2 regions of the Cohnella sp. GCM10020058 genome follow, and region 2 is predicted to be linked to the other one. Evidence: a T-box and tRNA genes for the amino acid it is inferred to sense, from the RefSeq annotation. Region 2 holds a T-box; the other holds one or more tRNA genes.
The links. A T-box is a leader RNA that pairs with one kind of tRNA and senses whether it is charged. The one in region 2 lies ahead of ACFSR7_RS11050 (valine--tRNA ligase), so its partner is inferred to be a tRNA-Val.
Positions count from the first base shown of each region.

Region 1 (14,397 bases), on a different contig from region 2:
CCTCCGCGTCGCCCGACTGGATCGCTTCGTGCAGAACGGCGAGCTCGTAGTCGATCTCAAGCCGCAGCACGCCCGCGCGCTGCTCGGCACGCCTCGATTTGTAAGCCTGAATCATATCTTCTACCGTGATCTGAGGGCGCTTCTGGAATATAATTCGATGCTCCATGCCTGACACCTCCACGAGACGTATGATTTCGCCGAACATAATATTCTCTATCAACAAGTGACGGTCGCGAAAACGCTTGACGACGGCATGGCCTCTCGAATCGTTGATCAGCTTTTCCAGCCACAGCGCGAACTTCTCGTCCTTGACCAAATAATCCCCGACCATCTTGTAGCGTCCGCTGGTTCGCTGGAAACGCAGCTTCAGCAGTCTCCTCCCCGTGCGGACGGAAACGAGAAAATACGACTCGCTCTCGTTCCAGTACAGGGAATAGCCTTCTTGGATCAAATCCCGAATCAAACTCTGAATCTGTCCGCGATCGAATCGAAGCTCCAGGTTGCAATATTCGACTTCATGGCTGCGGTTCACGGCCATCCCCCCCTCCTGCGATATGGGCAGCGATCGAGTTGTTGACCGAATGTTCAGATAATTTGTTCTTACCCTTATCTTATACTTCATCTTATGTTATGGCAACTTGGTTTCTTGACTATTTTCCGGTATAGTGAGGGCAAAATAGCAACCGAAATTTGCCGCAAGAGGTGACTAGCATGTCCACACTACTAAACGCCGGATTCGCGGGTTTTACGGATTCGGACTTCGGCGCCATGACCGTCCCGGGTCTTGAGGGACGGATGGAAGCGATCATCCGGCAGGTCAGGCCCAAGCTAGAGGGTCTCGGGAACGCGCTGGCCCCCTATTTGGCCGAACTGTGCGCGGAGCCTATGTATCCGCACGTGGCCAAGCACGCCAGGCGGTCGGTCAATCCACCGAACGATACTTGGGTCGCGTGGTCGCGTCACCCCCGCGGCTACAAAGCGCATCCTCATTTTCAGGTCGGACTGTGGTCCACGCATCTGTTCATTCAGTTCGCCATCATCTACGAAAGCGGCAACAAAACGGTGTTCGCGGAACGCGCGGCGGAAGAGCTCGATTCGATCCGCGCATCGATTCCCGCTTCGTTCGTGTGGTCCAAGGACCATACGCTGCCGAACGGGGTGCCGCATGCGGAGCTCTCTGCCGAATCGTTGACCGAGTGGCTGGCCAGGCTCAGAACGGTCAAGGCGGCGGAGATCACCTGCGGCCTCCATATCGCGCGCGGCGACGAACGCCTGTTGAGTCCCGACAGTCTGCTGCGGACGGCCGAGGATACGTTCCGCCGGCTGCTGCCGCTGTACCAGCTGTCCTTCTAAAGGAAGCCCCGACCGTCACCCGCATACTCATTCATACACCAAAATTCGCCAAAGCCAAACAGCGAACGAGACAAGAGAAGCCTCTCCGGACGGAGAGGCTTCTCTTTGCGCTCGCAGGGAATCAGGCTGCGGCCGCCTGGCTTGCCGCGCGCCGTTGGCGCTTCGCCTTGCGGAAGTGCAGCAGCTCGTAGACGCACGGCACGAGGACCAGCGTCAGCAGCGTCGCGACGACAAGGCCGCCGATGACGACGATGGCGAGGCTCTGCGACACGATGCTGCCGCTCTCCGACGTGCCGAACACCAGAGGCAGCATCGCGCAAACGGTAGCGATCGCCGTCATGAGGATCGGACGCATCCGTGTGCCCGCCGCTTCGATCAGCGCTTCGCGGATCGGCATGCTTGCCTCGTTTTTCTTGACGCGATCGATGAGCACGATCGCGTTCGTGACGACGATGCCGATCAGCATGACAACGCCGAAGATCGCGGTAAAGTCGGGCGTCACGCCGGTGACGATCAAGCCGAGCACGGCGCCGATCGGCACGAACAGAATCGAGGCCAGGATCGCGAGCGGCGCCCGCAGCGTCTTGAACGTGAACACCATGATCAGATAGACGATGCCGATCGAGATGAGCATCATCATGAACAGGCTCGCGAAGTCGGCGTTCTGGTCGGCGGACGCGCCCCCGACGAACAGCTTCACGCCGTCTGCCGGTTTGATATCCTTCATCGCTTCGGAGATCTTGCCGCCGACGATCGACAGCTGGGCCGCCTCTACCGTCGCGCTGACGCGGACATACGTCTTTCCGTCCTTGCGGTAGGTTTCCGTCGGCTGGTCGCTCTTGACCCACTCGGCGATCTGGGACAGCTTTTTCGGACCTTCGTCCGTCGCTACGGTCAGATCGTTCAGTGCGGCGGAAGAGCCGGGCACGAGCAGCGGTTCGAGCGAAACGGCGAGCAGCTGGCCGTCCTTGACGACGTTGCCGAGCGGCACCGCGTTCAGCATGCCCTGCAGCTGCGATACGATATCCGATGCCTTTGCGACCGTAGGGTCGACTTGCAGCGTATAGACGGTTTTGCGTTCCTGCTGATTGCTTGCGACCTTGAGCACGTCTTTAATCGGCTTGATCTTGCCCATGACAAGGTCGGCGGTCTTGGTCAGCGCTTCCGGATCGTCGCCGACGATGTCGACGAATACCTGGCTGCCTCCGCTGCCGAACATGAGCGAGCCTGCGGATGCGGTCAGTTCGGCGCCGGGATAGCTCGCGCGCTCGTTCTTGACCGACTCGATGATTTTTTCGGCGTCGGCCTTCGGCTTCATCTGAATCGTATAGTCAACACGGGTAGGCGACTTGACGTTGCCGTACATGGCGGCGTCCCCGCTGTTGCCCATGTCCATGTTGACCCACTCTTGGCCCTCTTGCTTCAGGAGGAACGCCTCGAGCTTTTTGCCGTTCTCGAGCACGTCGGCGACCGGCGTATCCTGTGGATACGATAGCTGCACGCTGACACTCGAAGCGTCGGAAGAGTCGATCGCGCCTTTCGGCAGACTGAAGTAAGTCGCGATCGAGCCGACGAGCAGAAACAGCGCGACGAGCAGCGGCAGCCACTTGTGTCTCAGATTCCATTCGAGGAACCCGCCGAAACGCTTGGAAGGCTGGTGCTCCTTGATCTCGGAACGCTTGAGCAGTCCCGCGCTCATGAGCGGGATAACGGTCAGCGCGACGAGCAGCGAGGACAGCAGCGAATAAGTAACGGTCAAGGCGAACGGCAGAAGGAACGACTGCAGCGAGCCGCGGAGCAGTCCCATCGGCAGGAATACAGCCACCGTCGTGAGCGTCGAAGCGGTAATCGCCGTGAACACTTCCTTGGTCGCGTCGATAACGAGCGAGACGGAAAATTTCTCCTTCTGGAGCCTGCGGAAAATATTTTCAATAACGACGATGCTGTCGTCTACGAGCCGTCCGACGGCGACGGCCACGCCGCCCAGCGTCAGAATGTTGAGACTGATGCCCGACAGATCGAGCAGATATAAAGTCAAACCGAGCGACAGCGGGATCGAAACGATCGTGACGAGCGTAGCGCGGAGGTTGCGCATAAACAGCAGGATGACGACGGTGGCGAACAGTGCGCCCATCAGCACTTCGCGCATCATGCTGTTCACGGAGTGAACGACCTGGTCCGAGGTGCTCATGATGACCTTAAGCTCCATGCTCCCGTCCTCTTCCATCAGCCGGTCGGCCGTCTTCGCGACTTCCTTGCCCACGCTGACGGCATTCGCGTTGGCGCCTTTGGAGACGACGATCATAAGCGCGTCCTTGCCGTCGATGCGGCTCACGCTCTCCTGTTCGTCGGACTGGGCCACGCTGGCGACGTCGGACAGCTTCACGCCCGGCGCCACCGGCAGCTTGGCGACGTCCTCCGCGCTGCCGAGCTCGGCGCTCACGTTCAGGTTGACGGCTTCGCCGTCAAGCACGGCCGCGCCGACCGATGCCGACGCGGTGCGACCTTGCAATACCCCGTACAAAGCCTGTGCCGGCACGCCTTTGGCTGCGAGCTTTGCAGCGTTGGGCGTGATGACGATGCTCGGGCTCGACTTGCCCGACAGCTGAACCTGGCCTGCGCCGTCGATCGCACGGAAGGCATCCACCGCGCGGGCTTCGGCTTTGGCCTTTTCCGCATCGCTCAGGCCGTCCTTGAATGTCAGCGACAGGAACGAGATCGGAATCATCGACGTGTTGTACTGGATGACGTACGGCTTCGATACGCGCTCGGGCAGCTGCACGGCTGCCGACGCCTTCTCGACCTCGGCTTTCGCCTCCGACATGTCGGTTTTCGAATCGAAGTTCAGATTGACCTGCGCGTATCCGTCTCCCGAAGTCGACAGCATGCTCGTCTTGCCCTTGATCGCGGACAGCGCCTGCTCGAGCGGGTCCGTCACCTCCCGTTCCATGGTGGCGGTGTTGTAGCCCGGACCGATAACGCTGACCGTCACCTGCGGGTTGTCGGCTTCGGGCAGAAACTCCATGGGCAGCTTAAAATAGCTGAAGACGCCCAGGCCCAGCGTCATGACGACCAAAATGACGATCGCCGCCTTGTTTTTGAATACGCCTTGAATAAATGAACTCACGTTAAAATAGCCCCTCTCCTCTTGCTTGCATCAGCTACGATCAAGCATAAAGGAGAAGGGACCGCAGGCAACAACGGCCAGAGACCGGACCTTCTCTCCGACTTAAGTCTTAGTCGGAATCGGACCCGGGCCGCTTCCAATGTCTTCCTGAGCGCAAAAAAACCGCCCCCAAGGAGGCGGTTGGAACCATCGTACGCCAGCAAAGCGCGGTCAGGCTTGCTGCGAACGCGACGAGGCGCGGTCGGAGCTCCGGTAACCGGCGAGCAGGCCGAGCGCGCCAAGCGACAGCAGACCGGACACGATAAAAGGGAGTCCGGCTTGGGCGGACAGGAGCGCGGCTCCGAGCAGCGGACCGACGATGCGGCCGAGACTGTCCATGGAGGAGCTGAGACCGGAGGCGACGCCTTGGGAGACGGTCGTCTTTTGCGTAATCAACGAAGTGACGCAAGGCTTGATGAGCGAGTTGCCGACGCCGAAAATGCAGAGGTAGACGGAAGCGGCGATCCAGCTCTGGGCCGTCAGCAGAAGGAAAAAACCCGCCGCGGAGATGACAAGCCCCACTGCGATATAGCGGCTCTCTTGCCCTGGCTTGACGCGCCGCCGCACGATCCCGCCTTGCACGAGCGCGCCGACCAGGCCGCAGAAGAAGAACATGAGTCCGATCTTGCGCGGCGTGACGTCGAACTTGTCGATGCCGTACAGCTGCAGCGTGCCTTCCAAAATGGCCAGCGAGAACGTGACAAAAAAGGCGAGCACGTACAGCTGCTTAAGCGGTCCTTGAAAGGCGGTCCAGCGGGACTCGCGCCTCTGCAGTCTGGCCGCTTCGCGCTTGTCCGCCGTAAGCGACTCGGGCAGCTTGAGCCAGGCGGCGAAAAACGTGAGCAGTGACAACGCGGCCGCGGCGAAAAACGGCGTATTCAAGGAGAACAAATTGCTCAGCTCCCCGCCGATAAAAGGGCCGAACGTAAAGCCCATGCCGATGCTCATGCCGACGACGGCCATGCCCTTCGTCCGGTTCTCCTCGGACGTAATGTCCGCGACGTAAGCGACGATACATGCCGTGACCGCGCCGGAGAACAACCCCCCGAGCAGCCGCGACGCGTACATGATCCACAGGTTTCCGTCCGCGAGTCCGAAAATCAGGAAGCTGACGGCAAACCCGAGTACGCCGATCATGATGACCGGCCTGCGTCCGATCCGCTCGGATATGCCGCCCCATACGGGAGACAGCAGGAACGACACGAACGAGTAAAGCGACAGCATGCCGCCCGTATGCCAGTTCGCCGATTCCGGGCTGGCGTCCGTCACCAGCTGCGGCAGGATCGGTATGATGATGCCGAATCCCACGAATACGGTGAACAACATAAGTCCTACGATGATCAGCCTGCTTTTCACGTCTTTTTCTCCTTTAACCCTATTAAAGACCCGCGCCCGAAATCGATCGGGAGCCGGCCTTCCTCTTTACCTCATATGGTAGCACAACACCCGGACCGTTCCAAATGAAAGCGCATGACGTTTTGGTGACGGCTCGCCGCGCGTCCCCGGCATGCGCGGCGGGCTCCCGCAGCTTGTTCCGACGGTGCGTTTCAACGGTTGCAATCCCCCGCGGTTTTGCTATACTCATGCTTGTTCGCAATCTATGTTCGGCATTGAAAGGCAGTGAGGCTAAAGTGGACCACTCCCGCACGCCCTTGTTCGATGCGCTGCTGCGCCACAAGGAACGCAATCCCGTCCAGTTCCACATCCCCGGCCACAAGAAGGGCGCGGGCATGGATCCCGAATTCCGCAGCTTCGTAGGCCAGAACGTTCTGGACATCGACCTGATCAATATCGCGCCGCTTGACGACCTCCACCAGCCGGTGAGCGTCATTCTCGAAGCGCAGCGGCTCGCCGCCGACGCCTTCGGCGCCGACGCGACGTTCTTCTCCGTACAGGGCACCAGCACGGCGATCATGGCGATGATCCTGTCCGTATGCGGCAACGGCGACAAGATCATCGTTCCGCGCAACGTGCACAAATCGATCCTGTCGGCGATCATCTTCGCCGGTGCGCGGCCCGTCTTTCTGTCGCCCGCGCGCGACCGCAATCTGGGAATCGATCACGGCGTGACGACCCAGTCGGTCCGCAGGGCGCTCGAGCGCCACCCCGACGCGGCCGCGGTGCTCGTCATTAATCCTACCTATTACGGCGTGTGCGCCAACCTGAAGGAGATCGTGGATCTCGTCCACGAGTATGACATCCCGGTGCTCGTCGACGAAGCGCACGGCGCGCTCATTCACTTTTCTGACGAGCTGCCGCTGTCCGCGATGGCGGCCGGCGCCGATATGGCCGCGACGAGCATGCACAAGCTCGGCGGTTCGATGACGCAGAGCTCGGTGCTCAACGTCAGAGGCGCACTCGTCAACGTCAAGCGCGTGCAGACGATTCTGAGCCTGCTGACGACGACGTCGACCTCGTACCCGCTGCTCGCCTCGCTCGACGCGGCGCGGCGTCACCTGGCGATAAACGGCCGCGAGCTGGCCGCAACCGCAGTTGCAAGAGCCGAGCGCGCGCGAGCGGAGATCAACGGGATCCCCGGACTGTATTGCTTCGGCGAGGATATTCTGGGCGAGGAAGCAACCTTCGATTACGACCAGACCAAGCTGACGATCCATGTCCGCCATCTGGGCATCACCGGCTACGACGCGGAGAACTGGCTGCGGGACAAGCACCGGATCGAGGTCGAGCTGAGCGATATGTACAATATTTTGTGTCTCGTGACGCCGGGCGACGACGATACGACGATGGGCATCCTGCTCTCAGCCCTGCGCGAGCTCTCCGACAGTTATATGGGCAAAGGCGAGATCAAGGAGCTGGTCGTCGAGATCCCGCAGATTCCGCATCTCTCCCTTACGCCCAGAGACGCTTTCTATGGCGAGACGGAGATCGTGCCGTTCCGCGCGTCGGCGGGCAGGATTATCGCCGAATTCATTTACGTTTATCCGCCGGGCATTCCGATCCTGCTGCCGGGCGAAGTCATCTCACAGGACAACATCGACTACATCGTCGATCACCTGGAGGTCGGGTTGCCCGTCAAGGGTCCCGAAGACCGCAACGTCGAGTTCGTCAAAGTCATCGTCGAGGAGACCGCCATCTCTTAATCGGACATAAAAAGAGCCAATCCTTCAAATGACGGCTTCGTCGCCCATTTGAACGGATTGGCTTTTTTGTGCGAGGGTCAGTCCGCTTCCTGCGCGGCCAGCTCCTCGTACACCTTCATAACGCGTTCCCATTCTTCATCGTCTTCGATGTTGACCAGGACTTCGTCCTCGCCGTCTTCCTCGATCCGGAAGATGACGCCGTCGTCGTCAGGATCGTTGCGGTCGAGCAGCACAGCGTAAGCTTGATCCCCGCTCTCGAACGTATACACCAGCACCATCTCGTGCTCGTTGCCATCCTCGTCGGTCACGACGAATACGGCTTCATCGTGCTCGTGATCGCAGTTTTCGTCATGAACATGATCGCTCATGGGAGAACCTCCGTTCATCGGTTAAATTAGTCTTCGCCCTATCCTATCACTAACCCACTACCGGGTCAAACGACGCGACAAAGCCGCGTTCCTAAGTCCGCGGCCCTTGCACATTCCGCGACTGGCGCGGCTTATTTGGCGAATACGGTCTTCTCCGACACAACCTGATACGAACCGCCGTCGGCCGACCTCATCCAGAAACGGATTGTGTACTTGCCCACGCTGCTGAAGTTATAAGCATAGTCGCCGCTCGTGAACCAGAAGTTATCCTTGTCCGTGGGGAAGTCGCTTTCCTTGCTCGTATGCGTCTCGATTTCTTTTTCGTCGCCGTAAGGATCGGCGATCGTCACTTTGAACGCATTGATCGACACGCTCAGATTGTCCACCTGCGAAAATACCTTAAAGCTCTTTTTGCCGCGCTCCACGCCTCCGAACGGCTTGCTGCCGTCCATCAAAAACATGTGCACGTTCGGCTTGACGATCGACACCTTCTTGGACGAGTCGTCCCAGATGACGAGCGCCTTCATAATATCAGCCAGGCTGCGGACGCCTACGTAAGCCTTGCCGTCCTCAAGCATCCCCTGGTCGTCCAGCTCCTGCTTGTTGATGACGATCCGCACCTTCTGTACGATCGTGTCCGCGTATATGGCGGAGCCGCCGACCAGGGAAAGCGCGACGGTCAATATCAGAAGCCTGCGCAGCTTCATTACCTATCCCTCCGATTTCGCCGCAAGTTGACAAACGATATTTTTGTTGTATGTAAACGTATATACCACTGCCGTTCGCAAAAGTTGCGGTAAGGGGAGAGATTAAAGTTTCGGGACGATTCGACCGATAATCCGAATTGTCGGCAGGACGGATCGGAATATGCGGTTGCCCGGGAAATGCTCTCCCCTTCCGTTTATTTCCCCGTTCGCTTCACCCCTTTTTGGGAAGCGTAAGGACGCAAGGGACGCCCTTGCCGAGCGCGCCCGGCTTCGACATCCGTTCGAGGTACGCGATGCCTCGCGCGCACGGCGTCTTGCATACTGCGCATACGTCCGACAAGACGACCTTCATCTGCGGCTGGACATGCTCGGCGTGCACTTTTTTCTTGGCTCCGCCTTTAGCGCTTTTGGTCTGGCTGGCTGGCTTGCTCATCTCGCGCTTCTCCCCCGGCGGCCGTGTGCGGAGCGCCAGAATAATTTATGCATGCAAAAGCCCGGACGCCACTGACGGTCCGGTATGGGAATTGATATCTTCTGCTGCCTCATAAATTATGGTACAGTAATTTAGAATTTACGGTCGGGTGCTCGTAGGGGCTGGTCACGGGAGGCTGCTGATGGATATTCGGATGCTGGGTTGCGGAAGCGCGTTCGCCAAGGAATTTTACAATAACAACGCCATCGTCTACGCGGGGGGCAAGAAGCTCCTGCTCGACTGCGGGACGACCGCGCATGTGGCCATGCACAAGCTCGGCATCGCCCTGCCGGAACTCGACGGCGTGCTGATCACCCATATTCACGCGGATCATGTCGGCGGACTTGAGGAGCTCGCCTTTCAACTAAAGTTTCAGTTCAAACGACGGATTCCTTTATATATCGCAGATTCGCTGACCGGCATACTGTGGGAGCATTCGCTTCGGGGCGGACTCGAGCAAGAAGGCTTGCTCTCGCTGGCCGATTATTTCGACGTCCGGCCGTTGCGGGAAGAAACGCCTTACGAGGTACTGCCCGGACTTACCGCAGAGCTGCTGCGTACGCCGCATATCCCGGGAAAGCTAAGTTACTCCATTTTATTCGGACCGTCCTTCTTCTACTCGTCCGACATGATTTTCGAGCCCGAGCTGCTCCGGCAGCTTGTCGCCGAACGCGGCGTGAAGACGATATTCCACGACTGCCAGCTGGAGCCGCCGGGCGTCGTACATACTTGTCTTCCGCAGCTGTTGACGCTGTCTGAGGATTTGCAGCGCAGAATCTATCTAATGCATTACGGGGATGCGCAGCCGGCCTACGTCGGCCGCAGTGGCGAGATGAAGTTCGTCGAACAACACCGCTTGTACAGCTTTTAGCATACAACGCTTCATGTTAGAAGGAGGAGATCAACATTGACAGGCTTGTGGATCGGGGCTGCAATCATCGTAGCCATCATTATCTGGCTGACGATATGGGTAACGAAAAAAGCCTACTCCAAAAAGTGGGAAGGCGACAACGACGAATAGACGTCATGCTCTACGGATGGCGCATAGACGGTCGTTAACACGGGCGCCGTATCTTCCGGCTTGGGAAGCAGGCTGCAGCCGGCAATCGATGCAGAAGCTCCGGCAATGATCAACAACCTGGCCGCACAGCGAGCGCGGCCCCGCTTGCGAACGTTCATCGGGGATTCCTCTTTTCTTCTCTCGGATATCCCCAGTCTGTACCGATTGTGCCGCTTCTATCCTTCGCGATCGAGCAGCCGTACGACCGCAATCAGTACCGTGCCGATCAGCCCGAACAGCAAGACGAGCCATAGCGTTAACAACGGGATATTGTCCATTCCCGGGAAGCGCCTCCGATTCTGTCCATACTAGCCTTAGTTGCCGGTATTCCCAGTTTACGCGGCGATTGGGCGAATCATCCCGAAGCGGCGAAAATTTTAACGAAATAAGTTGTTGACTTCGATAGCTTATCTTGCTATTATATAAAAGTCCTTCCGATTCCGATACGATCTGATAGCTCAGCTGGGAGAGCACTACCTTGACAGGGTAGGGGTCACAGGTTCGATCCCTGTTCAGATCACCATACTTTATTATGACAGAAGCCTTGCGTTGCAGGGCTTCTTTTTATTTTCGTTTCATTCCCATTCTTCATTTTATACAGCGTCTCCTTTCGTCCACACTCCCCCACGAATCGATTTTTCCTGCCATTTCTTTTCCCCCCGTTTAAAGTCAGGCTCTCCTGCTCACAATAACATCCGAAGGAGGGAATTCACCATGTTAAAAACTTCTCGCCGCAACGCGCTGCTCGCAGCGACGCTGCTGCTGGCGCTCGCCTCCCCCACGATGGCTGGCAAGGCCAGTGCCGAGACGCCGGCCGGAAGCGATCCGGCCATTTCCCGGCAGGCTCAGACGCCCGCCGCAGCCGCGCCGGTACCGAACGCAGAACGCGTGCACCGCGAAGGCCATCACCATGGCCGCAAGCACCATCGCCGTCTGAACGATATGGCCGAGGTGCTGGGCATGACGCCGGCTCAGTTGATCGATGAGCTCAAGAAAGGCAAGTCGATCGCTCAGATCGGCAAAACCAAAGGCATGAGCGAGGATCAGCTGATCAACAAGCTGCTCGATAAGGAACGCGTCCACCTGAAGGAGCAAGTCAACCGTTCCTGGACTGCCGAAGCCAAAAAAAATACGTAAAGCGGCCGCCTCCAGATCGCGGGTCGGCGCTCAGTCGACCCGCGATCTGGTCCTTCTAATATTTTTTCAAAAAACACTTTACACGGCGTTAATCTTCCTCTATAATCAATCAAGTCGCCACCAAACATGATCTGATAGCTCAGCTGGGAGAGCACTACCTTGACAGGGTAGGGGTCACAGGTTCGATCCCTGTTCAGATCACCATACTTACACGACACAGAGTTCTCGATTCGATCGAGAGCTCTTTTTTATTTTCGAATCGCAAACCAGCGTTGACTATCTTCGGAAAATGATACAAAGTGCATCTACCCTTTCCCCCTTCTCGCTTTTGTTTTTCTCGTGAACGGCCATGCGGCCGTTATCTTCTTTTTCGTACTCAGCGGCTTCGTCCTCTCGCTCCCCACTCGCCAGCCGGAAGGTCGATCACGGAAGCTATATCATAAAGCGCGCATGCACTCACCGCCAAAGAGATCATCAGTCACGCGACTGCGATCGGCCCCCTTCAAGACCGTCGATCTGAACGGCGTTATTTGGACGCTCGTGCATGAAATGCGGATATCGATTATTTTCCCTTTCGTAGTCCTGCTATTGATGGCCCGTAAATGGGGAGAAACGTTGCTTGCGCTGCCGGCACTGTCCGCATTGTCCGCCCTGACGATTGCATACGCTCATATTAACGCCGGCGATACGCTTCATTACTTGTCTTTCTTCATTCTGGGCATGCTCATCGCCAAATTCAAAAACGAGCGTCGTCGGCTACCTGGGTTATAAATATATCGAAAACTTGAACGGACGCAAAGACCGTCACACGGACGGAAGCCCGCAAGGGCTTCCTTTTTCATTTGATGCAACCTTTCGCCGCACGCTTACGTTTGAGTGGTTGACCGTTCGGGAAAAACAATCCATACAAGGAGGACACGAATATGAAAAAATCGTACAAGAGCTTGTTCGTTCTACTCGCCGTTTTGCTGTTCACCCTGTCCGCAAGCGGCTCCGCGTTCGCCTTCAACGATATTGACAAGGACGCGGGAAAAAGCTACATTGAGCAGCTTCAAAAGAAAGGCCTGATCAAAGGCGACGGCAGCGGGATGTTCAAGCCGAAAAGCGCGCTTACGGCACAATCGGCCGTCTTGCTTATCGTGAACGGCTTCGGACTCAACATTGACAACATCCGCTTTATCAAGGAGCCCAAGGCAAGCGACTTCTTTACGAAGGTCAAGGACGACGCGTATTACGCCAAAGCTTTTATCATCGCCAACCTGAACGGCCTTGAGATCCCGCGCGACATCGATCCGAACGGCAAAGTCACGCGCGAGCAATTCGCGCACTGGATTTTTAAGGCGATCAGCAAAAAGGGCGATTATGCCTGGATCGAAATGTACCAGACGTTCAAGGACGAGGATAAGGTCACGAAAGGCTACATGGACAGCGTCCAAAAGCTTCTCGTCGGCAAAATCGCATCGCTCGACAACGGGAAGTTCCGTCCGAAGGACGCCATTACCCGCAGCGAAGCCGCGGTCATCCTCGCCAAGGCGCTTACGTTCGTCAAAAACACGCAGCCCGTGCCGCCTGCGGAGCCCGAGCAGCCCGCCTCTCCGCTGACTGAAGTGAAGCTGACGACCGAAGCGTACGGCAGCGAAGCGACGAAAGTTACGATCTCTGCCCAAGCTCCGCACCCTGGCTACGGCATCGAGATTACGAACGTCGCGTTCAAGGATAAGCAGGCAATCGTCACCTATCGGGTCGTCAAGCCCGATCCGGCGAAGTTCTATCCGCAAGTGATTACGACAGTCAACGCATCCGTCTACGTGAGCAACGCCTACACCCCCGTTATCGGCGGCGAGGCGCAATAAACCATCCCGCTCAAAAGAGCCGCCGGGGATTCCCCCGACGGCTCTTCGTTTTTTTTGCATGCGCCGATTTATTCCTGGCCGGCCGTATCCAATCCCTCCGCCGACGCCGCCGTCTCCTGGCGCATAAGCTCTCGTTCCCCTGCCGCGAGCTCGGGCACGCACCAATCGATCGGCTTGAGACCGGCTTGCTGCAGGTATTCGTTTGCCTTGGAGAACGGCCGGCTGCCAAGAAAGCCGTTGTGGGCGGACAAGGGGCTGGGATGCGCCGAAGCGATCACGAAGTGCTTGCTTTTATCGATAAATGCCGCCTTCTTCTGCGCATGGCTGCCCCACAGGATGAACACGAGCGGCTCCTCCCGCTCGTTCAGCGCCGCTACGACGGCGTCGGTGAACCTCTCCCAGCCCAGTCCCTTATGAGAGTTGGCCTCGCCTTCCCGCACCGTCAACACCGCATTGAGCAGCAGGACGCCCTGCTTCGCCCAATACGACAGATTGCCGTGGCTTGGAACCGGGCAGCCGAGGTCGCTCTGAAGCTCCTTGAAAATATTGCGAAGCGACGGCGGCTGCCTCACGCCCGGCAGTACGGAAAAGCTGAGACCGTGCGCCTGCCCGGCACCGTGATACGGATCCTGGCCCAGGATGACGACCTTCGCATCCCGATAGGAGGTCAGATGAAGCGCCTCGAAAATATGGTGCATGTCGGGAAAGACCGTCCGTTCGCGGTACTCGGCCGCCAATTGCGTTTTTAACGTCTTATAATAGAGTTTGTCCAGTTCGGGTTGTAGCAGGGGCTCCCAATCGTTTTTGAACACCGCTGGCATGAGGCACGCCTCCTGATTTATGATAGCTATGAAGTGATTCTATTATATCAGAATCGATCTGTTTGCCCAAAAGGAAAAGGAGATGCGTCCCATGACTTCGATCTACTGGCACGACAACGCATTCCTGCCCGAGGAGGAAGTGCTTATCTCGCCGCATGACCGCGGCTATAACTTCGGGGATGGCATCTACGAGGTGTTCCGCGTTTATGGCGGCAGCTTGTTCGAGGCCGAAGCACACTTCGAGCGGCTCCGGCTTAGCGCAGAAGGGCTTAAGCTGGCGCTGCCCTGGGGAATCGACGGACTTCGCGCGGCAATGTCCGAATTAGTGGAACGGAACGCGCTGTCCGAAGGCACTGTAT
Region 1 covers NZ_JBHUJV010000019.1:370,327-384,723, reverse strand. The annotation lists gene ACFSR7_RS32405 (hypothetical protein) at 1-532, opposite strand, end outside; gene ACFSR7_RS32400 (YktB family protein) at 712-1,353, shown strand; gene ACFSR7_RS32395 (efflux RND transporter permease subunit) at 1,475-4,480, opposite strand; gene ACFSR7_RS32390 (MFS transporter) at 4,691-5,875, opposite strand; gene ACFSR7_RS32385 (aminotransferase class I/II-fold pyridoxal phosphate-dependent enzyme) at 6,151-7,620, shown strand; gene ACFSR7_RS32380 (DUF1292 domain-containing protein) at 7,698-7,988, opposite strand; gene ACFSR7_RS32375 (stalk domain-containing protein) at 8,120-8,695, opposite strand; gene ACFSR7_RS32370 (hypothetical protein) at 8,907-9,128, opposite strand; gene ACFSR7_RS32365 (MBL fold metallo-hydrolase) at 9,304-10,038, shown strand; tRNA gene ACFSR7_RS32360 (tRNA-Val) at 10,675-10,750, shown strand; gene ACFSR7_RS32355 (hypothetical protein) at 10,942-11,364, shown strand; tRNA gene ACFSR7_RS32350 (tRNA-Val) at 11,493-11,568, shown strand; gene ACFSR7_RS32345 (acyltransferase family protein) at 11,815-12,135, shown strand; gene ACFSR7_RS32340 (S-layer homology domain-containing protein) at 12,288-13,217, shown strand; gene ACFSR7_RS32335 (uracil-DNA glycosylase) at 13,286-14,038, opposite strand; gene dat (D-amino-acid transaminase) at 14,130-14,397, shown strand, end outside.
Region 1: it encodes a tRNA-Val, which carries the amino acid that the T-box ahead of ACFSR7_RS11050 (valine--tRNA ligase) is inferred to sense. The anticodon was not compared.

Region 2 (14,397 bases):
GCTCAAGCTGCTCGATGAGACCGCTTATCAGCGTTTGGAGCGACTTGCCATGCGTTTGCAAGCGGGGCTCGACGCCAATGCGCGCGAGTACGGCATCGGGATGACGATCAACCGCGTCGGCTCGATGGTTTGCCCGTTCCTTACGGACAAGCAGGTCATCAACTTCGAGACGGCGAAGCAATCGAACACGGAGCGATTCAAGACTTTGTTCGGCAGAATGCTCGATCAGGGCGTCAATCTGCCGCCTTCCCAATTCGAGGGCTGGTTCCTGTCCATCGCGCATAGCGAGGACGACATCGACGAGACGATCGCGGCGCACCGCGCCGCACTCGGCAAGTTTTAATCCCGACGACCCGAAAGTCCATAGGCATGCCCACCTTTTTAGAGCATATAGATAGATAGGGAGTGAAGCCTGCCTCCGGGCGGTTCGGGCAGCGGATGCTCCAGGGCTCGCGGGAACAGAGGCTTGAACCGGCCTCTTCGCGTGTCGACGTCGGAGATCTTGGAATCGCATGTCAGGCATACGGCTGTTGCTGCCAGTTGCAGCGGAGCGGCCGTTGCTGCCGGGGAAGCAGGGACTCTATGCCGAGAGGGGGAGACCTGTCGTGACGGATTCGTCGAACGGTTTGAGATTCGATATTTATGAACGGGTGCAGCTGGCCAGCGATGCCTTGTCCATCGATACGCTCGAGGAGATCGAGCTGTCGCCGCACATCGAGGCGTTGGAACAGGAAGATAGCGTGCTGCTGAGGGGATATTTGCTGCTCAGCGGTACTTACCGGGCGATCGGCGAGGCAGAGGCGGCGGGCACGCTGGAGCATCGCATCCCGGTCGAAATCTCCTTGCCGCAGAGCCGCGTGCGCCAGTTGGAAGAGTTGGACGTCGAGATCGACCATTTCGACGTCGATCTGCTCACCGAGCGCTCGCTGAACGTTACGGGCGTGCTCGGCTTGCGGGGTGTGCAGACGGAGGTCCGAGAAGCGCCGGTATGGCGCGAGGACGAATTTACGGTCGCGCACGACGCGCCGGAGCGGGTGTCGGCGCCTGAAGCGGATCAGCGCGACGAAATCAGTCAAGCCTTCGCGCTGCCGCCGCTTGGCGATTTTGCTTTCGAACAGGCGGAGGAAGTTGGTGAAAGCGAGACTTTCGGCAGTACGCCGGAAGCAGGTCGGACGGATGCACCTTTTTCCGCGGGCAACCCGCCTCAAGCGCCGGTCTACGCACAGCCCGGTCCGGTATACTTGCCGCCTGCTTGGACGGATCCGAGCGCCGCTCATGACGCGTCCGCATCGCCCGTCTGGTACGAGCAGCAGCGAGCGCGCGCCGAAGCCGAAGCGCGAGCTCGCGAGGAAGCGCTGCTCCGGCAGCAGGAGCTTGCCCAGTTCGCCGCCGAGGCGCTGGAGCGGCAGCTCGCCGAAGCGACGAGGGCGGAGGCCGAGGCGCGCGCCGCCGAGGAAGCCCGAGCCTATGAGCTTGCGGAGCGGGCAAAAGCCGAACGTGAAGCGTTTGAGGCGTCTGCACAGGCGGAACGCAACAGGCAGCTGGAGGAAGAGCGGGACAGGCAGGAGGAGGCCGAAGCTTGGGAGCGGCTGCTCGCCTATCAGCGTCTCGAGGAGGAGCCGGCGGAGTTCATCGCGCCAGCCGAGACCGTTCCTCCGCAGTCCGAGCCGTCAAGCTATCCGCAGGTGTACGAAACGACTATCTCCGCGCCGCCCGTGTGGCCTGGTGCCGAGAGCGACGCAGTCGCGCAAGATCAGGCGGAAGCGGTCGAAGCCGACGATACGTCCAAGTACGATCAACGCCAGCCGGACCCGGCCGGACCGAAACTGGGATTGTCCGGTAAGGGGCCGAGCGGGTCGGAGTCGGCTTTTGGCGTCGGTATCCTGTCTCAGCTGGGCGATAAAGGAGCGATTCGCGAGGCCGGTCTGAAGGCGGCCGAAGAAGCAAGGCTAGCCGCGCCGCCCGAGAATCTGCAAAATAACCGTGCCACGGGAGACGAGATCGAATGGACGCGTCTGTTCCTCGCCAAGGATGCGGGCCAATCGTTTCGCAAGGTGAAAATGGTGATTGTGCAGCGCGAGGATACGCTCGACGGCATCGCTGGCAAGTACCAGCTGCAGTCCCGCGAGCTGCAATTGTACAACAGGCTTCCCGATCCGCATCTGGCGGAAGGGCAAGTGCTCTATATCCCTTAAGAAACGAATCAGTTCGCCCTGCGGCCGCCATGGCCGCGGGGCGTCTTCGCGTTCCGCCCACTCGGCCCCTCGCGTCGCCCGAGTCCGGTCCAGTCCTTCCCTCGCCCGAACCCTCAGTTGTCTCGCCGAGTCGCTCGCCCTTCCGGTCCGAGTCGCTCGCCCGTCAGCTCCAGCCGCTGCCGCCAGCAGGTTGACTGCATGTAGCCGTACGGGTATGATAGGGAAATAAGACATGGATAGGGATCAGTAAGCAGTCGTACCCTTCAGAGAGCGGAACCGCTGCCTTGCAGCGCTGCGAGGTTCCGCAGGAAGTAAGCTGCCGAAGTCGCCCTGGAGTTTCCCGTTCGAACCGAGCACGCCGTAGAACGGGACGGCCGCAGCCGTTATCTTGCGTTCGAGAGCCGCATACTGTCCGGATGGAAGATGCGGAATGAAGGTGGTACCACGGAAGTTCAACCTTTCGTCCTTTGCGGCGGGAGGTTTTTGCTTTTTTTCGGGGTCTCGCCCTGAACCCGAGCGCTTCGGCGGCGCCGTCCCTGCCCGAGCGGGAGCGCGAAGTGCCGAAGGCCGATCGCAAATCGTCTGATCCACGTCCCTGGAGGTTGTGAACTAATGAGCGACATCAATCAAAACAAACCCCTTGAACTGCCAACTACGTACGACCCGACCGGCGCCGAGCAGAAATGGTACGATGCTTGGCTTGAAGGCGGATTTTTCAAAGCCGGCCTGAGACCGGACGCGCCCAAATACACGATCGTCATCCCGCCGCCCAACGTGACGGGCATGCTGCACATCGGCCACGCGCTCGATTTGACGCTGCAGGACATCCTCATCCGCTTCAAGCGGATGCAGGGCTTCGACGCGCTGTGGGTGCCGGGTACGGACCACGCGGGCATCGCCACGCAGACGAAGGTGGAGAGCACGCTTCGCGAAGAGGGTCTGTCCCGCTACGATCTCGGGCGCGAGAAGTTCCTCGAGCGCGTCTGGGACTGGAAGGAGCAGTACGCAGGCTCGATCCGCAAGCAATGGTCCAAAATGGGCCTCAGCCTGGATTACTCCCGCGAGCGCTTCACGCTTGACGAAGGGTTGTCCAAGGCGGTTCGCGAGGTGTTCAAGCGCCTTTACGACAAGGGCCTGATCTACCGCGGCAAGCGTATCATCAACTGGGATCCGGCCGCCAAGACCGCGCTCTCGGACATTGAAGTCGAATACAAAGAAGTGAACGGTCATCTCTACCATCTGCAGTACCCGCTCGCAGACGGCAGCGGCCATCTGACGGTCGCGACGACGCGCCCCGAGACGATGCTGGGCGATACGGCGGTAGCCGTGCATCCCGAGGACGAGCGTTACAAGCACCTGATCGGCAAGATGCTCAGGCTCCCGATCATCGGACGCGAGATTCCGGTCGTCGGCGACGAGTATGTCGACAAGGCGTTCGGCAGCGGTGCCGTCAAGATCACGCCGGCGCACGACCCCAACGACTTCGAGGTCGGCGCACGCCACGATCTGCCTCAGATCATCGTCATGGACGAGAGCGGGCGAATGAACGATCAGGCCGGCCCGTACGAGGGCATGGATCGCGCCGACTGCCGCAAGGCGATCGTCAAGGATCTTCAGGCGCAAGGCGTCCTGATTCAAATCGAAGACCACGTTCACCAGGTCGGCCACAGCGAACGCAGCGGCGCCGTCGTCGAGCCGTACCTTTCGACGCAATGGTTCGTCTCCATGAAGCCGCTCGCCGAAGCCGCGATTCATGCGCAGCGCTCGGGCAATGGCGTCAATTTCGTGCCGGATCGTTTCGAGAAAATATATTTGCACTGGATCGAGAACGTACGCGACTGGTGCATTTCCCGCCAGCTCTGGTGGGGACACCGCATCCCGGCCTGGTACAAGGAGGGCACGGACGAGATCTACGTTGGCACGGAGGCGCCGGAAGGCGAAGGCTGGGTGCAGGACGAAGACGTGCTGGACACGTGGTTCAGCTCGGCGCTATGGCCGTTCTCGACGCTCGGCTGGCCGGACAGCACCGAGGATCTCAAGCGTTACTATCCGACGGACGTGCTCGTTACGGGCTATGACATCATTTATTTCTGGGTCGCCCGGATGATTTTCACCGCGCTGGAGTTCACGGGAGAGTCGCCGTTCAAGGACGTGCTTATCCATGGTCTCGTGCGAGACGCCGAGGGCCGCAAGATGTCCAAATCGCTCGGCAACGGCGTCGACCCGTTCGAGGTTATCGAGAAATACGGCGCCGACGCGATGCGCTACATGCTGTCCACGGGCAACACGCCGGGACAGGATCTTCGTTTCCGCTGGGAGAAGGTCGAGCAGGCGCGCAACTTTGCCAACAAGATCTGGAACGCCTCACGCTTCGCCCTGATGAACCTCGAGGGCTTCAAGGTAGAAGATATCGATCTGACCGGCAGCCTGTCTACGGCCGACCGTTGGATTCTGCACCGGTTCCACGAGACGGCGCGCGACGTGACCCGGCTTATGGAAACGTACGAGTTCGGCGAGACGGGACGGCTGCTTTACAACTTCATCTGGGACGATCTGTGCGACTGGTACATCGAATTCGCCAAGCTCACGCTGTACGGGGAAGACGCTGCGGCGAAGGCAAGCACGCAATCGGTCATCGCCTATGTGCTGGATCGTACGCTGCGCCTGCTGCATCCGTTCATGCCTTATCTGTCGGAAGAGATCTGGCAGCATCTGCCGCACGAAGCCGGCGAGACGATTACGCTGGCAGCCTGGCCGGCCTACGACGCCGCGTTCGACGCGCCCGATGCGGTTCAAGAGATGGGACTGCTCATGGACGCGATCCGCGCGGTGCGCAACGTGCGCGCCGAGGTTGGCGTAACGCCGGGTAAAAAAGTCGAGCTGCTCGCGAAGCCGACGACGGAAGCGTCCGCAGGCATCCTGAAGCGCAACGAGGAGTATCTGCGGAGGTTCTGCAATACGTCGAGCCTGACGTTGGACGCAAGTCTCGCCGCGCCGGAGAAGGCAATGACCGCGATCGTGACGGGCGTCGAGCTGTATCTGCCGATCGCAGGCCTGATCGATATCGGTCAGGAGATCGCGCGGCTGACCAAGGAGCTCGCTTCGCTGAACGCCGAGGTCGACCGCGTGGAGAAAAAGCTGGCGAACGAAGGCTATATCGCGAAGGCACCTGCCCATGTCGTCGAGCAGGAGCGCGCGAAGGGCGCCGATTATCGCGACAAGCGCGACAAAGTGCTGGCACGGATCGAAGAGCTTAAAAACTAATGGAGGCGAGCGCAGGCATGACAACTTCGCAAGACGCGTCATCTCAGAACGCTCATGACCTGACATCCGCCGGAGACGGCGGGGAAGCTTCCTTCCGTACCGCCGCCGAGGCGGTCGGCTGGATCTCCGGCCTTGCGCCGGTCGTCGGCATCAAGCCGGGTCTCGAGCGGATGGAGCTGCTGCTGGAAAAACTGAACTACCCGCACCGCCGGCTCAGATTCATTCATGTGGCGGGCACGAACGGCAAAGGTTCCGTATGCGCCATGTTGGCGTCAGTCTTGCGGCAGAGCGGGTATGACGTCGGATTGTTCACGTCGCCATACCTTACTTCATTCGCGGATCGTATCGATTACAACGGCGAGGCGATGCCGGACGAGGTCATCGTTCGCCTTGCGAACCGGTTGAAGCCGCTCTCCGACGAGCTGGCGGATTCCGAATGGGGCCCGCTGACGGCGTTCGAGCTGACGACGGCCATGGCGATTCTCTACTATGCGACGGTGACTTATCCGGATTATGTCGTATGGGAAACGGGACTGGGCGGGCGCCTCGACGTGACCAACGTCGTTACGCCGGTCGTCAGCGTTATTACAAACGTCGGGCATGACCATATGGATCTTTTGGGCGATACGCTCGCGGACATTGCCCGGGAAAAGGCAGGCATCGTCAAAGCCGGCGTTCCTGTCGTATCGACTGCGCTTGAGCCTGAGGCGGCTGCGATTATTAAAGAGACCGCCGTCTCCCGCCAAGCGACGCTCTATCAGCTGGGCGATCAGTTTTCCTATGAAAATCGCGGCAAACAAGAAGAGACGCAAGCCTTCGATTTTCGGAATCTGTTCAGGGGACTCGACGAGGTCCGGATCGGCTTGGCCGGACCGCATCAACAGACCAATGCGGCTGCCGTTATCATGGCGATCGACGTGCTGCGGACGTACTATGCGCTTATTGTCGACGAGACGGACTTGAGGGAAGGGTTAAGCTGGGCGTCTTGGCCGGGCAGACTGGAACTCGTCAGTCGCGAGCCTCGGATTTTGCTTGACGGCGCGCACAATCCCGAAGGCATGGCCGCCCTGGCGGAGGCGCTACGTCAGGGGTATCCGCGCGATAAGCTTAATGTGCTGCTCGCCATGATGCCCAACAAGAATCATGAAGACGCCTTAAGGCATATACTACCAATGGTGAGTACGCTTGTCGTTACGGAACCGGACCATCATCGCAAGATGGGGGCTGAAGCGCTGGCGGATGTCGCCCGGCGTGCGGGGCGGGATGCGGTCGGCGCGGCATCCGTCATCGTTGAACCGGATTGGCGCAAAGCGCTCGAAAAAATACAAAGCCTCGCGGCCGCCGATCCCGAGGAAAATACGTTGACACTCGTGACGGGCACGCTTTATTTGATCGCGGATGTCCGCTCATGGCTGCTCGAACGCAAGACTTCTGACAAAGGCTGGTGAAGCGTCGTTGGCAACGGCTGAACACGTACATTTTATCGGTATCGGCGGCTACGGAATGAGCGCCATTGCCAGAGTGATGCTGGAAATGGGCTATCATGTGACCGGGTCGGACGTGGCCCGGCAGGAATTGACGGACAAACTGGCCAGCAAAGGGGCCGAAATCTACATCGGGCACGAACCCGGCAACGTCCGGGGCGCCAATCTCGTCGTTTATTCGACCGCGTTGGCACGGGACAACGTAGAGCGCGTGGAAGCGGAGAGCCTGAACATTCCGACGCTTCACCGCGCGCAGATGCTGGCACGGCTGCTCAACAGCCGCACCGGCATTGCGGTAGCCGGCGCGCACGGCAAGACGACGACCTCCTCGATGATCGCGCTCGTCATGGAGCTGTCGGGTCTGGATCCCACTTATATTATCGGGGGGGAGATCGTGAACGTCGGCACGAACGCCAAAGCCGGCAAAGGCGATCACGTTGTGGCAGAAGCGGACGAGAGCGACGGTTCGTTCCTCCAGTACGAGCCCGCGGTAGCTGTCGTCACGAACATCGAGGCAGACCATCTTGAGAACTATGAGGGGGATTTTGGCAAGCTTAAGGCGGCTTACGTGCAATTCCTTAAGCAGGTCCGTCCCGAAGGGTGCGCCGTCGTGTGCGCGGACGACGATAACGTCAGGGAGCTGTTGCCGCAGGCGGCAGGTACGAACGTGATCACCTACGGCGTCGATCAAGAAGCGGATTACAAAGCGGTCTCCATCGAATTGGGCGACCGTCAAGCCGCCTTCAACGTGGTTAAGGGCGGGGAGACGCTTGGACACGTTCGCCTCTCCGTACCAGGCCTGCATAACGTTTACAACGCGCTTGCGACGATCGTCGTTTGCTTGCACGCAGGCGTGCCTTTCGATCGGATCGCGTCGTCCATCGTGGAATTTAGAGGCGCGAAGCGCCGGTTCCAGGTGCTCGGGGACGTGAACGACGTGCTCGTCATTGACGATTATGCGCACCATCCGACCGAGATTCAGGCGACGATCCTGGCGGCCAAGGCGACGGGCAAACGTATTTTGGCGGTATTCCAGCCACAACGATACACGCGTACCTACTTCCTACTGGATGCGTTCAGCCGGGCATTCGCCGATGCGGACGAGGTGTATATTACCGATATTTACTCGCCAGCCGGCGAGAAGCGCATCGAGGGCATCACGTCTTCGCGTCTCGTCCAGTTGATCGCCGAGAACAGCAACGCCAACGTCTCTTACGTCCCGACGCGTGAACAGGTTCGCGACTTGCTCGCCGAGCGCGTGAGACCCGGCGATCTCGTGCTGACGATGGGGGCAGGCGATATTTGGAAGTCCGCCGACGAACTGGCCCGCATCCTGCGGGATCGGGCGGGGAAGCAATAGCGGAAATGTAGCGCAGCGGGATCTCCCCGTTGCGCTTTTTTATAGAGGATCGTAGCGTAAAAATTTGGGCGGCTATATACGGAATGGTAAGCTTGCTTTCGGTGTACCGGGGCTTTTTTGGAAGTTCAACGGGCAAAAAAGCTGCATTTGTACATGTATTTTCTGCCGACGAGCGACACGTGATGAAATACCTGCAAATGTGCAGGCAAACGCAAAGTACAAGCTTGAAATCGGGCTGATGAAGGAAAATAACTGCACGCTTGCAGCTATCCTGTTTAAACGGGCCGACCTCGGCATAAAAAGATGTATATTTGCAGGCGTTGTGCCGATAAGCGAAGCTGGCGGCAATACGCGGTGGAAAAGACGCGGTAGGCGTTAAGCCGCCGACACATCGCAGTGGCTGTCGAATGCGCCGTCGGCCGGAATCGTTTTATTGCAATCCCGCAGGATAGGCCCGCGAGTGTTACGCGGTGGTGGCGACGCGGGCGAAGACGGCATTGCAGGCAATCATATTCTCTCTCATTCGTTCATAGACTAGGATTAATAGACGAAGCAGGGAGAGAAGCCAAGATGCAGCCAACTTCCAGAATGACCTTTAAATTCGACGGCAACCTGCCAAGGGAAGTCCGTAACGATAGCGCCGTTCAGCAGGATTTCGAGATTCAGGACTCGGTGCAGCGAGGCGCGAACGCAGCGCTGGCGGAGCCGGCAGTCCGCGGCTTCAGGCCGCGCGGTTTTTCGGCGCAGGCCGACAAGCAGACACAGAACATGGGCAGCGGATTTCGTCTTCCGGGCAAGGGCGCGCATATCGGGCAAGCGCGCTCGTCCGCGGATTCCAATGCCGCGGATCGCCCGCAAGTCGCCTTGGCGGAGAAAGGCAGCCCGGCGGCCGAGCGCGCGCCGCGGACTCCGTTCGGAAGCGACAGAACGGCGGACAGGGTTTTGTCCGGTAATGTCCCCGCCGGACAGCATCCTTCGAGTGCGCATGCGTCGGGTCCGCGTCCGAACCACGCACATCCGAACCACGAACATCCGAGCCATGCACGTCTGAACCACGCACATCCGAACCACGCACGTCCGAACCACGCAAATCCGAGCCATGCACATCCAAACCATGCACATCCAAACCAGGAACATCCATCCCGCGAACAACTGACCCGGTCTTCAGCGCGCAGCAATTTGACCAGGAACGACCTGCAGGCTGTCCCCTACCAGGACGACGTAGAAGCGCTGGAGCAAATGATTCGCGGTAGCGACAGGGAACGCGGTCATTTGCAAAACGAAGGGCGTTCGGTTGCCGCGGACCCCCAGAAGACTGGGCAGCCCGGCCGCGTCGCCGGCTTTCGCAAGTCGTCTTCCTGGGCAGCGCCGCTTTCGCCTGCATTATCCTATGAAGAAGATCGACAAGCATCGGCGGACCCGTATGTTCAAAATGTTTACCCGCTTATCGATGCCCATGATCCGTATTCGCTGAATCAAGGCGAAGCTTACAGCGTTAATTCGCTGCATACCGATTCGGGAATCTATTTAAATGCGGAGGAGCGATGGGTCGACGGAGGGGAGACGCGCAGATATCGCGGGGGGCCGTCCTGGATGCGCATTTTCGCTTCGATCGCGGCAGCGATCGTGACTGGCGCGATCTTCGGTTACATCGTGCTGGCACTGTTCACCGGGGAGCCGATCTTGCCATCGGGAAGCGCCGCAGATCCGGCGTCCGCCGGGTTGAAGCCGGCCGCAACGGGCGGGGCGGCGGCAGCGTCGGGCGGTATCAAGACCGATTCTGGGGCGATCGGGAAGGCAACGGACGACAAGTCTGAGGGCACAGGTGCATCAGGGGCGGCACAGCCGAACAAGACGGCGGGAGCCGCAGGCGATGCCGAGGTCCCTGCCTCCGTCAGCTACCTGCTGCAATACGGCGTTTTCCAGAGCGAAGCCAGCATGAACGAGGCCGTCCAGGCGTTGACGAACCAAGGCATCGCGGCGGCGACGGATACGACGGACGGATTCCGCGTTTACGCGGGAATCGCAGCCGATAAAAGCGAGGCGGAGAAGCTGGGTGCGGTTTTGACGGACGAGGAATTATATGCGAAGGCGCTGGAAAACCGGGCGCTTTCGCTGCCGCAGACGTCTGCGGCGATATCGTGGGCAGCGTATCTTGAGGAAAGCGATACGCTCGGTCGCTTGCTGGCCGGGTCTTCGGCCGAGCTGTTGGCAAGAGGAGGAAAGTCGCAGCCAAGCGAACAGTCCGCCGCCGATCTGCAAGCTGCCATAAAGCGTTGGAAAGCGACGACGACGGACATAGCTGCTTGGTCCGGCAGCCGCAGCAAGCCTGCGGGCGCCTTGGCGACCCAGCTCGGGACGGCTGCGGAGCAATGGACCGCCTACGCGAAGATACCGTCCGCCGCCCTTTTGCGAACCGTGCAGGCTTCCGTGATGAAGGCGGCGTTGATCGCACGCCAGCTGCGCGAGGAACTCGGCGAGGATGGCGACTGATCGGCTCTTTCCCATAATCGCAAGCGCATCATATGGCCTTATAGACCTATTGCTGACGCGGCTTCCCGCATCGCGCGCATATGCAGCCCCGACCTAGGGGCTGTCTTTGCGTTGTCCATTGTGCGTGCCGCCGCGGCCACGTATAATAATGAGGCAAGTGTCAAAAAATGGCGGGAGACGTAGATAGCGTGAAGAAAAACGGCTGGATTTTAATTTTATTCGTATTCCTCGGCATGCTGGCCGGCGCGCTTGTCGCGGACTGGCTGAAGCGCGTCCCGGGGCTTGACTTCCTCACACGGACGGTGAAGGTACACTGGTCGCCTTCCGCCGATCTGCTCATCCTCGTTTATAACATCAATATCTCGCTTAACGTAAGCCTGCTCAGTATGGTAGGCATTGCGGCGGCAGTCTGGATTTACCGAAAGATGTAAATAAAGCCATAAGGCAAAGCGAAGCGTACCCGAAAGGAAGATTTCCGTCATGACTCAATATGCAGCATCCGAGACACGCGCTACGCTCGTTCTCGCTTCTACATCTCCTCGCAGGCAGCAATTGATCGGTTTGCTCGGTTTGCCTGTCGAGATCGTGCCAAGCTATGCCGACGAGGATACGCCCGAGGACTGGCGTCCCGCGCGTATCGTCGAAGCGCTCGCGCACCGCAAGGCTTCAGCCGTGCTGGACCGCGCTTCGCAGACGCCGGGAGCGATCGTCGTAGGCAGCGACACGATTGTCGTGCTGGACGGGGATGTGCTCGGCAAGCCGAAGGATCGCGAGGACGCCGTGTCGATGCTGACGAGACTTGCGGGCCGCGTTCATGAGGTGTACACTGGCCTGTGCTGCATCGAAGCGGCCTCCGGGCGCGCCGTCGTGTCGCACAGCGTCACGCGTGTGTTCATGCGAGCGCTCTCGAAGGATCAGATCGCCCGGTACGTCGATTCGGGCGAGCCGATGGACAAAGCCGGCGCCTACGGCATTCAGGAGATTGGCGCGATGCTCGTCGAACGCATCGAAGGCGACTTTTTTACTGTCGTCGGACTGCCGGTCTCCATGCTCGCAGCGCAGCTCGGCGAGTTCGGACTTCAGCTTCCCTGACCGGATCGGATGAGGGATTTCGTAAGGGCGACGCACGACGGCTGCGACCAGGCCGCGGGGTAGCGTCCCTCCGGAAGACCTTGAGCCGATATCCGCAGCCGATGCGGTCGATAGGGAAGAGGGAATGTTCGATATGGAACAGCGCGCTTATATGTTAAGGGAAATGCCGGAAAACGAGAGGCCTCGCGAGCGGATGCGAAGCCGGGGGGCCGCGGCGCTCAGCCATGCCGAGCTGCTCGCCATTCTGCTGCGAACCGGCACGAAAAACGAGTCCGCGATCCATCTTGCACAGCGCGTTCTGAACGAATGCGGCGGGCTTCGCAGGCTGGCCGAGCGTGCATGGGACGAACTCATCCATATCAAGGGGATCGGCCCGGCCAAGGCGCTCGAGCTGCAGGCTTCGATCGAGCTGGGCAGGCGCATGGCCCGCGCTCGGCTGCCCGAAATGCCGCGGATCCAGCGTCCCCAGGACGCTTCGGAACTGCTGATGGAGGAAATGCGGCATTTGCGGGAAGAGCGCTTCGTATGTCTGTTTCTCGATACGAAAAACCAGGTCATCGGCATGGACACGCTCTCCGTCGGCTCCTTGAGCGCGGCTATCGTGCATCCGCGCGAAGTTTATCGCGCGGCCATACGCCGCAGCAGCGCCTCCATCATCTGCGCGCACAACCATCCTAGCGGAGATCCGACGCCAAGCGCGGAAGATATAGCGCTTACCCGGAGGCTTGCCGAAGCCGGTCAACTGGTCGGGATCGAACTGCTCGACCATTTGGTAATCGGTGACAATCGCTTTGTAAGTTTGAAGGAGCTAGGCTCCATGTAATATAATATACAGGATTGTCCCAACAGGAGGTTACAAAGCATGTTCGGAGGATTTACACGAGACCTGGGTATCGACCTGGGCACAGCTAACACACTTGTATACGTCAAAGGCAAAGGCATCGTCGTCAGGGAGCCATCCGTGGTAGCCCTTCGTACCGATACAAAGAAGATCGAGGCCGTCGGCGAAGCAGCCAAGAAAATGATCGGACGGACCCCGGGCAACATCCGCGCCATTCGCCCGATGAAGGACGGCGTTATCGCCGACTTTGACACGACCGCTACCATGATCAAGTACTTTTTGAATCGCGCCCAGAAGCAGCGCTCCTTCCCTTCGCGTCATCCCAACGTGATGATCTGCGTGCCTTCCGGCATCACCGCCGTCGAGAAGCGCGCGGTCGAAGACGCCGCCAAGCAAGCTGGCGCGCGCGACGCCGTCACGATTGAAGAGCCGTTCGCGGCAGCCATCGGCGCCGATCTCCCCGTCTGGGAGCCGACCGGCAGCATGGTCGTCGACATCGGCGGCGGCACGACGGAGGTCGCGGTCATCTCGCTCGGCGGCATCGTCACGAGCCGCTCGATCCGCGTGGCCGGCGACGAGATGGACGAGTCTATCATGCAGTACATTAAGCGCCTCTATAATCTGATGATCGGCGAGCGCACGAGCGAGCAGCTCAAAATGGAAATCGGTTCGGCGATGCCGCTGGACAAGATGGAGTCGATCGAGATTCGCGGCCGCGACCTGGTCAGCGGCTTGCCGAAGACGCTCGCCATTACGTCCGACGAGATCACCGAAGCGCTGGCCGACACGGTGAACGCGATCGTCGACGCCGTCAAGGTGACGCTGGAGAAGTGCCCGCCGGAGCTGTCGGCGGACATCATGGATCGCGGCATCGTGCTGACGGGCGGCGGCGGCCTGCTCCGCAACCTGGACAGGCTGCTAGCCAGAGAGACCGGCATGCCGGTGATCGTCGCCGAGAATCCGCTGGATTGCGTCGCCATCGGTACGGGCAGGGCGCTCGAGAATATCCATCTGTTCAAGTCCAAGGGCTCCTCGCGCGGCCGCTAATGCGCAAGGTACCGCCGTTCGGCGGCATGTCAGAAGCAGGTGATCGTTATTTTTAAATTATTCGGGACCAAACGTTTATTCATTCTCATGATCGGCTTGATCCTTTTTATCGCCGTCATGGGGTTCACCTTGCGCCGCAGCGGCTTGACGTGGCCCGAACGCTTCGTTAACGACGCGTTCGGGACCGCGCAAAGCGCGCTGTATCGGCCGGTCGGAGCGGTCGCGGGCTTTTTCCGCGACCTCGGCCGGCTTTCCGACGTCTACAAAGAGAATGAGGAACTGCGCCGTACGGTGGCTATGTATGCGCAGGATCAGATCCGGTACAATGACATCGCTAGCGTTAACGAGCGATACAAGCAGGAACTTGAATTCAAACAGAGGCAAGAGCAATTATTCAATTACAAGTATGTCACTTCGCAGGTCATCGGGAGTGGCTCCAATCCATACGACAAGACGATCAAGATCGATCAAGGCGCCCATGACGGTGTGAAGCCGAACATGGCGGTCGTCACCGTTGACGGTCTTGTCGGTTTGGTCAGCAAGGTGTCCGAGTTCACGTCGACGGTCATGCCGATTACCGAGCTGGATTCCACGGCGCCGGACACGATCCAGATCTCCGCG
Region 2 covers NZ_JBHUJV010000007.1:164,970-179,366, reverse strand. The annotation lists gene hemL (glutamate-1-semialdehyde 2,1-aminomutase) at 1-343, shown strand, start outside; gene ACFSR7_RS11055 (LysM peptidoglycan-binding domain-containing protein) at 606-2,195, shown strand; T-box leader at 2,420-2,666, shown strand; gene ACFSR7_RS11050 (valine--tRNA ligase) at 2,808-5,459, shown strand; gene ACFSR7_RS11045 (bifunctional folylpolyglutamate synthase/dihydrofolate synthase) at 5,477-6,907, shown strand; gene murC (UDP-N-acetylmuramate--L-alanine ligase) at 6,915-8,303, shown strand; gene ACFSR7_RS11035 (SPOR domain-containing protein) at 8,874-10,796, shown strand; gene ACFSR7_RS11030 (DUF4321 domain-containing protein) at 10,985-11,227, shown strand; gene ACFSR7_RS11025 (Maf family protein) at 11,277-11,888, shown strand; gene radC (RadC family protein) at 12,022-12,711, shown strand; gene ACFSR7_RS11015 (rod shape-determining protein) at 12,751-13,776, shown strand; gene mreC (rod shape-determining protein MreC) at 13,864-14,397, shown strand, end outside.